DNA from 2 places in the Streptomyces sp. NPDC002643 genome. Region 2 is predicted to be linked to the other one. Evidence: riboswitches for the same ligand, from Rfam matches in the RefSeq annotation. Region 2 holds a riboswitch; the other holds the start of a gene.
The links. A riboswitch is a leader RNA that binds a small molecule or an ion and turns the genes downstream of it on or off. The one in region 2 is predicted to bind cyclic di-AMP.
Positions count from the first base shown of each region.

Region 1: linked by a shared signal. The riboswitch ahead of ACWD4G_RS35330 (C40 family peptidase) and the one ahead of ACWD4G_RS41285 (M23 family metallopeptidase) in region 2 are both predicted to bind cyclic di-AMP.

Region 1 covers NZ_JBSFVY010000031.1:40,228-45,495, forward strand. The annotation lists gene ACWD4G_RS35305 (8-amino-7-oxononanoate synthase) at 1-857, shown strand, start outside; gene ACWD4G_RS35310 (DUF397 domain-containing protein) at 960-1,184, opposite strand; gene ACWD4G_RS35315 (helix-turn-helix domain-containing protein) at 1,208-2,065, opposite strand; gene ACWD4G_RS35320 (ATP-binding protein) at 2,315-2,773, shown strand; gene ACWD4G_RS35325 (DUF6328 family protein) at 2,745-3,221, opposite strand; gene ACWD4G_RS35330 (C40 family peptidase) at 3,373-3,846, opposite strand; cyclic di-AMP (ydaO/yuaA leader) riboswitch at 3,850-4,020, opposite strand; gene ACWD4G_RS35335 (hypothetical protein) at 4,517-4,828, opposite strand; gene ACWD4G_RS35340 (ATP-dependent Clp protease proteolytic subunit) at 4,836-5,268, opposite strand, start outside.
Region 2 covers NZ_JBSFVY010000048.1:1,159-6,426, reverse strand. The annotation lists gene ACWD4G_RS41310 (beta-alanine-activating enzyme beta-propeller domain-containing protein) at 1-440, shown strand, start outside; tRNA gene ACWD4G_RS41305 (tRNA-Met) at 576-649, opposite strand; gene ACWD4G_RS41300 (dihydrofolate reductase family protein) at 873-2,042, opposite strand; gene ACWD4G_RS41295 (MarR family winged helix-turn-helix transcriptional regulator) at 2,159-2,683, shown strand; gene ACWD4G_RS41290 (GTP cyclohydrolase II) at 2,842-3,537, shown strand; cyclic di-AMP (ydaO/yuaA leader) riboswitch at 3,847-4,017, shown strand; gene ACWD4G_RS41285 (M23 family metallopeptidase) at 4,029-5,084, shown strand; gene ACWD4G_RS41280 (aldo/keto reductase) at 5,248-5,268, shown strand, end outside.

The DNA.
Region 1 (5,268 bases), on a different contig from region 2:
CGGCCCTGGTCTTTTCCTCCGGCTACGCGGCCAATCTCGCCGCCGTCACCGCGCTCGCCCCGCACGGCTCCCTGATCGTCTCGGACGCCGGCAACCACGCCTCCCTCATCGACGGCTGCCGACTGGCCCGGGGCACCACCCAGGTCGTCGGGCACGGCGACCCGGACGCGGTCCGCAAGGCGCTCGGCACCCGCACCGGGCCCGCGATCGCCGTGTCCGACACGGTGTTCTCGGTGGACGGCGACGCCGCCCCGCTGGCCGAACTGGCCGCCGCCTGCCGTGAGTACGGCGCCGGTCTCGTCGTGGACGACGCGCACGGACTCGGGGTGCTGGGGGACGGCGGCCGCGGCGCCGCGTACGCGGCGGGGCTCGCGGGCGATCCCGATGTGGTCGCCACGGTCACGCTGTCGAAGTCGCTGGGCAGCCAGGGCGGAGCCGTTCTCGGACCGGCGCATGTCATCGACCATCTGGTCAACGCGGCCCGGACGTTCATCTTCGACACGGGGCTCGCCCCGGCCGCGACCGGTGCCGCGCTGGCCGCGCTGCGGCTGCTGCGCCGGGAGCCGGAGCGGGCCGCGCGGGCCGGCTGGGTGGCCCGGGAGCTGCACGCACGGCTGACGGCGTCGGGCCATGAAGCGGTGCGGCCCGACGCCGCCGTGGTGTCCGTGCGTGCGCCGTCTCCGGATCAGGCGGTGCGATGGGCGGCGGACTGCCGTACGGCGGGTCTCGCCGTCGGCTGTTTCCGCCCACCGTCCGTACCCGACGGCGTATCGAGGCTGCGGTTGACCGCCCGGGCGGATCTCACCGAGGGACAGATCGACCGAGCCATGGGGATCATCGACGAAACGCGACCGTGAGTCGGCGTCGCGGCCGTGCGTCGTCAGAAGCGGAACTTCCGGTGGCGGAGCCTTGGCGAACGAGGCTCCCGGAAGCGGAACCGCCGGCGCTCGCGGCGGTGCTCACCGAAGCGTGGTGATGAATCCCTCCCATGCCTCGGGGGCGAACAGCAGGGCCGGCCCCGCCGTGTTCTTCGAATCGCGCACGGCCACAAGGCCGGCCCAGTGGCCGGACCCGGGACGGGCCGTTTCCACACAGTTGGCCAATCCCGCGCTGCGGCTGCTGCGCCGCCACCGCACATCGCGCAGTGCGGTACTGGTGGGTACGGACCGAGGCAGTGCAGACATGGTGCCTCCTCACGCGCCGAAAGCTAGCCGTGAGCCAGCCCGGCGATGTAATCCAACGATTCCTCGGGCGAAAGGGCGTGGATCTGAAGGGTGTTGAAGGCCTCGACATAGGCCCTGAGGTCTTCTTTCCGTTCGAGATAGAGGCTACTCGTCAAGTGGTCGAGAACAACCACGTCCAGATCGGAAGTGCTCCTAAATGAGAAAATTACGAAAGGACCGGTGATGCCGATGTGCGCCCCGGCAGTGAACGGGAGTACCTGCAGTCGCACCTGAGGAAGGCGCGCGGCCTCCGCCAGACGCCCCAACTGACGGGTCATGACATCCGGTCCGCCGACCTCCCGCCGTAAAACCCCCTCGTCGAGCACGGCAGTCAGTGCCATCGGCGGATCGCCGCGCAGTACGTCCTGCCGCGCGAGCCGCACTTCCACGAGCGCGTCGAGTTTGTCGTCTTCCAGCCCCTCCACCGTGGCCCGCGTCACCGCCCGCGCGTACTCCGGGATCTGCAAAAGCCCTGGCACGACCGAGGTCTCCACCGTCCGCATCCCGCTGGCCTGCGACTCCAGGCTGATGAAGTCGCGGTACGTCGGCGGCAGTACACCCCGGTAGGCATGCCACCAGTTGTGGCGCCCACCGCCGTCCTCGGAGCCCGCGAGCGCCAGCAGCAGCTCCCTCAACTCGCCGTCCGCCACCTCGTAGGTGTCCAGCAGCTTCCGTACGTCCGGGGGCTTCACCCCGCTGGCGCCGGTCTCGATCCGGCTCACCTTGGACTGGTGCCAGCCCACGAGACCGGCCGCCTCGATACTGGTGAGCCCGGCGCGGGTGCGCAGAAGGCGCAACTCGGCACCGAGCTTGCGGCGGCGCACCGCCGGACCGTACTGCATGGCTCTCTCCTTCCGCCCGGCGCGCTGTGGGTCGGGTGACGACAGAGGATGGCCCGAGAGTGCACCGGAATACGGTCGGCCGTCGGAGAGTTCACCGCTTCGGGGGACAGATATATGCATATCTTGGTGGATCGCCACCCCAGAGGGTCCAGGTAGTGGCAGTCTGGCGCGAAGCACCAGTCCGGGACCGTAGTCGAATCATCCGCTCCCTGTCGGACACCGGTCCCGTGGGAAAGGGACGACCGTGCCATGGCAGATCATCAGGAAGCCTCCGTCACTCTGCCGAGCGATCCCGCCTCGGTGTCCGCCGCCCGTAATTACGTCGCCGATGTGCTCGCCGAATGGGGCCTGCCGAGCGACACGGACATCGCGGACACCGTGCGCCTGATCGTCTCCGAACTCGCCACCAACGCCGTCCTGCACACCTTCGGCCAGTCGCCCACGTTCACCGTGGACATCTCCCTCGACCGGGACGAGCATCTGCGCATCGGTGTCACCGACAGCCATCCGCGTTTTCCGAAACGTCTGCCCGCGGCCGTTCAGCAGGACAACGGCCGGGGCATGGTCATCATCCGCTGGCTGACCGCCGAGTGCGGTGGCCGACTGAGCGTCAGACCCACCCGCGAGGGCGGCAAGACGGTCGCCATCGAACTGCCGTGGACGGTCCCGCTCCAGCCGCTCAGGGCCGGCGCTCCGCGGCACCCCTGACCCACCTGGGCAGCAGATTCCACAGGCCCAGACAGACGGCGAGCGTACCGACGCCCGCGATGATCCCGGCCGTGCGGCCGAGGGTGACGTCCACGACCAGCAGTACGGAACCGGCCAGCGCCGGCATCAGCACGGCCAGCCCCACCGTCGCCAGCCGGGACGAGACCCGGACGATCGTGGGCTTGGCGTTCTGCTGGAACAGCGAGCGATGCAGTGCGGCCGGTGCCGTGAACAGCGCCGCCGCCAGCACGGCCAGCAGCAGCGTGGTGATGTAGGTGGCGCGCTGTACGGAGTCGAGGTCCTCGAAGCGCGGTGTGAAGGCCAGCGTCAGCAGGAAGGCGAAGAGGATCTGCACACCGGTCTGGGTGACCCGCAGCTCCTGCAGCAGCTCGGAGAAGTTGCGGTCGGCGCGCTCCAACGGGGTCTCGTCGCGGTCGGCGCGGTCCAGCGGGGTCTTGTTGCGGTCCGCGTGCTCCAGCGGTGTCCGGTCGCGCGCGGGGCGGGTGTGGTCGGGGGCCATGACACACCGGGTAACCACTTTCGGGGCGGTGTCACGCCCGTCGGGGGCGGCGGTGGTTTCCGCCGCCCCCGACCCCGGGTCAGCGGACCCGGCCGTACCAGACGCTCTTCGTCCAGAGCTTCTGGAGGCGTACGACGTCACCCGTCTTCGGCGAGTGCCAGATCTTTCCCTTCCCCGCGTAGATCCCGACGTGGTAGACGCTGGAGCCCGAGTGGAAGAAGACGAGGTCTCCGAGCTTGCGGTTGCTCGCGGAGATGTGCTTCGTCTTGTTGTACTGCTGCTGGGCGGTGCGGGGCAGCTTCTTGCCCGCCTTCTTGAACGAGTACTGCGTCAGCCCCGAGCAGTCGAACCTGCTGGGACCCGTGGCGCCCCACCGGTAGGGCGAGCCCTTCTTGGAAGCCGCGACCTTGAGTGCCTTCGACGCCACGGTGGCGGCCTCGGCGTCGCCCGCGACGCCCGGTACCACGATGCTGCCGCCGACGGCGGCGATGGTCAGAGCCGAGGCCGTACCGGCCCGGGTCAACAGCGACGGGACACGATTGAGCGCAGTCATGCGCAACCCTTCGTCAGCCGCCTGTGAAGGATGACCTGTCGGATTCGGGCTGGCGAAGTTGCCCGGCCGCTGACGCGGCTTCACCCCAAGGGTTGCTCGGCACGGACATGGCTTGTCCGCTCCGGCGACCCGTCGTGCTTGGGTCCTCCACTCCTGCCGATGCACTCCTGTCGACCGGTCATCCGGGCGGCGGCAGGACTCGGCGTCCGCCCGGATCGCCCCGCCGCTGTGGCGGGGGCTTGTCGTCAGGAAGGGATCTTGACGCACGGAAGTCCGAAAAACCCAACGGAATCGGGGATTTGTGGCCTTACTCACCACCTGCATATTCAGCTGAAGGGGGTGATTTGAGTAAGGATGTCCACCCCGTCGAGGGGTCCGAACGACCGTATCGGAATAGTGCATTCCGGCCTGGAACCAGGCATGACGCGCAACTCCCCCGGTTCTGGAGCGGGCTGAGTGAGTGTCCGCTGCTGTCGCTGCTTCTCCCACTGCTCCGCGCTCCGCTCCGAGTCCGGTCCTGACGCCCCTCAGTACGGCCCGCCGTCCGGACTCCGTTCAGCCATGTCGACAAGATCACACCTGTCGAGCGGGTCGGCCGAGCCGTCGCCCGGGTTGGTGGCCGAGGGGGGTGTGTCGCGGTCGAAGGGGTGGTGTGGGGTCGGTTGGGCGGTCAACTCGGCGTCGTGGGCGGCGGCAGTGCGACCCGTGCGGCGCGCCGCTCGCCGTCCAGGACGCGAAGCGCCCGCGCGAGGGTGGGGGCATGGACCTCGTTCTCGCCCCGTCCGTGCATCAATTCGAGCGCGTCGCGCAACGCGGTCGCCTTGCCGACGAGGGCCTGCGCCGCCCGCAGCCCGCGATAGGTGTCGCCCGGGCGGGCCGGATTGATCCGGCCCAGCAGGTCCACCACGTCCAGATAACGGTCGATCAACTCCGCCTCGGCGCGCGTCAGCGCGGGCAGCGGCGGCAACTCGGGTGGGAGCATCGGCCGCTCACCTCGTGCCGGGGAGCGTGCGCGAGGTCTTGCGGCTCGGAATGATCCGGTCGGCCAGGCCGTACTCCACCGCCGCCCGGGCGTCGAGGATCGTGTCCCGCTCGACATCGGCCCTGATCCGTTCCGGGCTCTGCCCCGTGTGCCGTACGAGCATCTCCTCCAACGTGCGCCGGGTGCGCAGCAGTTCCTCGGCGAGGATCGCCAGATCGCTCGTCTGCCCCTGGACCGGCTCGCCGTACGCCGGCTGATGGATGACCACGCGCGCCCCCGGCAGCACATACCGCTTGCCCGGTGTGCCCGCCGCCAGCAGCACCGCGGCGGACGATCCCGCCTGCCCCAGACAGATGGTCTCCACATCGCAGGTGACGTACCGGATCGTGTCGTACACCGCCGTCATCGCGCTGAACGAGCCGCCGGGCGAGTTGATGTAG
Region 2 (5,268 bases):
TCAAGTCGTCCCCGGCGATCGCCGACCGCGTCGTCTACGTCGGCAGCTACGACGGCGGCCTCTACGCCGTCGACTGCGACACCGGCGAGCGGAAGTGGAAGTTCACCACCAAGGGCGGGGTCGGCTCGTCGCCGTTCGTCGCCCAGGGCGTGGTGTACGTGGGCAGCGACGACGGCAACCTGTACGCCGTGGACGCCCTTACCGGTGAGCAGAAGTGGAAGTTCACCATCGGCAACGTCGTGTACTCCTCGCCCACCTACCTCGACGGCACGGTCTACGTCGGCAGCAAGAACGGCAACCTCTACGCCGTCGACGCGGACACGGGCAAGCGCGTGTGGGTGAACCGCACCGGCGCCGACATCCGCTCGTCCCCGGCGGCCATCGGCAGCACGGTGTACGTGGGCAACGACAGCGGCACGGTCTACGCGGTCAGCCGCTGAACGGCGACGGGTGACCCGACCCGGGTCCGGAAGGACCACGGGTCCCGTCCGCCCTGGCGGATCACCCGCGCCGCATGGAACGCGAAAACACCTTGGGCCGGAACCCTTGATCGGGTTCCGGCCCAAGGCCTTCAGTAGCGGGGACAGGATTTGAACCTGCGACCTCTGGGTTATGAGCCCAGCGAGCTACCGAGCTGCTCCACCCCGCGTCGGTGAAACCAGAGTACCCCATCCGCGGGGCCCCGAGCACACGCTTTACCCACCCGAAGATCATCTCCGGGCGACCCGACCCTCGGTTCCCCCGGCCGCCCGGACTCGGTTCCCCCGGCCGTATGGCCCTGGTTCCCCGGCCGCCCGGCCCCAGCCTCCTCGCTCGCCCGGTGGTCGGGGGGTGGTCGGTGCCCCCAGCCTCCTCGCTCGCCCAGCGCCCCGTCACCCGCCCAGCAAATGCCCGTTCGGCGTCTTGGCGCGCTCCGCGTACTCGGGGAGTACGACGACGTCGGCGCCCTCCTCCGACAGGATCGCGTTCCCGGCGGCGGCGTTCTCGACGAAGGTGTCGGGCTCCCGCCAGGCCGTGACGACGCGGCGTACTCCGGCGTCGAGGATCAGCCGGGCGCAGGGGGCGGGCCGGGAGGCGCGGTGGGCGCAGGGTTCGAGGCTGCTGTAGACGGTGGCGCCGGCGAGGCGCGGATCGGCGGGGTCGAGTTTGGCGAGGGCGGCCTCCTCGGCGTGGGCGACGGGGTCGCCGCCCTCCCGCGAGTACCCGCGGGCCAGCTCCGTACCGTTCTCGGCGACCACGACCGCGCCCACGCTGAACGCGGTCGAGGAGGGCGGGCACTCGGCGGCCAGTTCACAGGCGAGGGCCAGCCAGTGCCGGTCGGCGGCGGAGCCGTTCATCCCGGTGCCGGGCGCCGTGGGGACGTACCGGATCAGGACGACGTCCCCGACCGGCCGGGTCTCCACCACCCGCATCCGGCTCGTCGGCCCCCCGGGATACGCCCCGGTCCCGAACATCCGCGGTGCGTCCGCCTCCCCCACGAACACCGGCGCCACGGCCAGCCGCAGCTCGTCGGCGAGCCCCTGCTGGAGCAGCTGGGTGTGGACGAGGCCACCGCCCTCGACCATGAGACGTCGTACGCCGCGTACGTCCCCGAGATGGTCGAGGACGGCCGGCCACTCCAGATCGGGGCCGAGGGACACCACGTCCACGCCGGACACCACGTCCACGCCGGTCGCCAGGCCCAGCGCGTGGAGGCGTTCCGCGCCCTTGTCAGTCGTGTACACGACCTTCTCGCCGCCGGTGTGCCAGAACCGGGCCGCCGGGTCCAGCTCGCCGGACGCGCTGACCGTGACCTTCAGCGGATACTCCGGGAGCCCGGCGGCGACCCGGGCCGCGCGTCGCTCGGGGGAGTTGACCAGCAGCCGGGGGTTGTCGGTGCGCAGGGTGCCGGCGCCGATCAGGATGGCGTCGCTGTCCGCGCGCACCTCGTCGACCCGGTCGAAGTCGGCGGGCCCGGAGAGCAGCAGCCGTTCGGGCCCGGTGTCGTCCAGGTAGCCGTCGAGGGAGACGGCGGCGGACAACAGGACGTAGGGCTGAGGCATGGGCGCGCTCCCTGTGACATGACGATGAACGGCGGGATGGCCGGGAACGAACGGCGGGGTGACCTGGACGAACGCCGGGCTTGGTTCAAGTTTTAAGCAACATCTACACTGTACGCATGACGACCCGCTGGCTCACCCCCGAGGAGCAGCGTGCCTGGCGCGCGTTCATCGCCGCGAGCTCACTCCTGGAGGACGCGCTCGACCGGCAGCTCCAGCAGGAGGCCGGCCTGCCGCACCTCTACTACTCCATCCTGTCCGCGCTCTCCGAGGCGCCGGACCACCGGATGCGGATGACGGATGTCGCCGAGCGTCTGAAGATCACGCGCAGCCGGCTGACGTACGCCGTGACGCGGCTGGAGAACGACGGGGTGCTGCGGCGCGAGAACTGCCAGTGGGACAAGCGGGGCAGTATCGCCGTACTGACAGACGAGGGCATGGCCCTGCTGGAACGCGCGGCGCCGGGCCATGTCGAAACGGTCCGCAAGGCGGTCTTCGACCATCTCCGCCCCGAGCAGATCGGCCAGTTGGAGGAGATCTGTACGGGGATCGCGGCGGCGCTCCAGGGTGAGGACGGCCACCGCCCGCCCGGCGCGGACGAGCTGCCGTGGCGCCGCAGGTCGTGCTCGTCGTCCGACGGATGACTTGGCTCACTTCTGCGGTGTCGGGAATGTGATCTCCCCGTAAATCTGTTGCTTGAAATTTGAAGCAGGGGTTAGAGTCGCCGGGAGGCGTTGCTTCAAATCTGAACCAGATGTGGAGTGGCCGCCCACCCGCACAGGACCGAGGACCGGAGAACCGCATGCCCGACTCCCCCGCCACCACAGCCGCAGCCACGTCCGCCACTGCCACCGTCGCCGCCACGGTCACCGCCACTGCCCCTGCCGCCGCCACCCCGCGTGCCCGTGTCCGGGTGCCGCTGCGCTTCGGTGACGGTTACGCCGTCGACGCCGAGATGGTCACCTTCCACGGCCTCGTCGACGGCCAGGAGCATCTGGCGCTCGTCCTCGGCGACCCCGAGCCCGGCACGACCCCCCTGGTCCGGCTGCACTCCGAGTGCCTGACCGGCGATGTCTTCGGCTCGGCCCGCTGCGACTGCGGTCCGCAGCTGCGTGAGGCGGTGGAGCGGATCGCCGACCGGGGCGGGGTACTCCTCTACCTCCGCCAGGAGGGGCGCGGCATCGGCCTCTACAACAAGCTCGACGCGTACGCCCTCCAGGACCAGGGTCTCGACACCTACGAGGCGAACGCGGCCCTGGGTCTGCCTGAGGACGGCCGCGACTACACGGCCGCCGCGCAGATGCTGACCGCCCTGGGCATCACCGAACTGGACCTGCTGTCCAACAACCCCGACAAGGCACAGCAGTTGCGCGACCTCGGGGTCGGGGTCCGGGACCGGGTGCCGACCGGCGTCTTCACCACCGCCCACAATGTCCGTTACCTCCGGGCGAAGGTGCTCCAGACCCAGCACACGCTGGCGCTGCCCGAGCCCGCGTAACGGCGTGGCCCTCTTTCCGGCGCGAGGGCGTGACCCTCTTTTCATTTCCTTCATGATCACCATCTCGCCCCCTCCTCGATATCACTCCCCGTGTCCGCCCGACCCCCCTCCGCATAACAACTGACATACCGTCAGAACTTCTGTTACCGCCGAGGGAAGGTCAACTCGCCCGTTTTCGGCCGCTCATGACCCGTAAAGTCCAGCGGAAAAGCCGGAACGATCATTCAGAACTGCTTGGAATGGGGCCCTCGCGTCTATTAACGTTCGATAACGCAGCGCGGTCGTCCCAGCCGTCACAAGAGGCGGCTCCGTGCTCACGCGCCGAATCCCGTACCACTTGTTGGTAGGGGAACCGGGGAACCACCACCCTGGGGTGAATCGCGGGCAAACCGTCGTGGCAGCACGACTGGTTTACGCGCGTAGGAGACCTTCCTGCTCCGAACCCGTCAGCTAACCCGGTAGGCGAGAAGGAAGGAAAGGAGTACGCCCACGTGGCGTCCAACCGGTCCGCGACCGAAGCCCCGTTCGTACCGGCCCAACGTGACGGCGAGAGCCGGACGTTCGGCTACGGCAGCTACAACAGCGAGAACGAGGGCCCCTGGCAGGAGTGGAACCCCACCGAGGAGTCCATTCGCCCCGTCCGCGGCCGGCACCGCGTCGCCAAGCAGCGGCAGCGCGGCGGGCTCGCCCGTAGCTCCACGGTCCTCGGCGTCGGTGTCATAGCCGCCGTCGGCGGCGCGGGCATGGCCAGCGCGCAGACCGGCAAGCCCCCGGTGTCCATCTCGATGCCCGACATGCCGAACGTCGGCTCGGTCTTCGAGGAGGAGGACGAGGCCCAGGACGAGCCGCAGGCGACCACCGCCCCCCTCAGCAGCGCCGGCCTGATCGCCGCCGACACCGAGCAGGGCACGACCGACGCTGGCGAGGCACTGCGCGCCCGCATCATCCAGCAGGCCGAGTCCCAGCAGGACGCCGTCGACCTGAAGGCCGCCGAGGCCGCGCAGACCGCCGCCGCGGAGAAGGCCGCCGAGCAGGCCGCCCAGGAGAAGAAGGAAGCCGAGGCCAAGGAGGCCGCCGCCAAGAAGAAGGCGGAGGAGGAGGCCGCGGCGAAGAAGGAGGCCGAGCGCCTCGCCGAGCTGGCCAAGCAGTTCGCGCTGCCGACCTCCTCGTACACCATCACCTCCACATTCGGCCAGGCCGGCTCCTACTGGTCCTCCGGCTACCACACCGGCCTCGACTTCGCCGCCCCCACCGGCACCCTCATCAAGGCCGTCCACAGCGGCACGATCACCCAGGCCGGCTGGGACGGCTCGTACGGCTACAAGACCGTCCTCACCCTCGATGACGGCACCGAGATCTGGTACGCCCACCAGTCCTCCATCGGCGTCAGCGTCGGCCAGAAGGTCGCCACCGGCGATGTCATCGGCCGAGTGGGCGCCACCGGCAACGTCACCGGCGCCCACCTCCACCTGGAGGTCCACCCCGACGGCAGCGCCAGCGGCATCGACCCGGCGGCGTGGCTGCGCAGCAAGGGCCTGAGCATCTGACTTTTCCGGTGTGACTTTTCAGGGCCGTGTCCTTCTGGACACGGCCCTCGTGTTTTTCGCGCAAACGGCGCCGCCGGCGACGACGGTGGGCGCCCCCCTCCCCTCACCCGGTGTTCATGGCATCGCGGAATGCGGGCGTCCGCCAAGGCTGTTGACGAAGAACATGACTTCTCTTCGCAAGCTG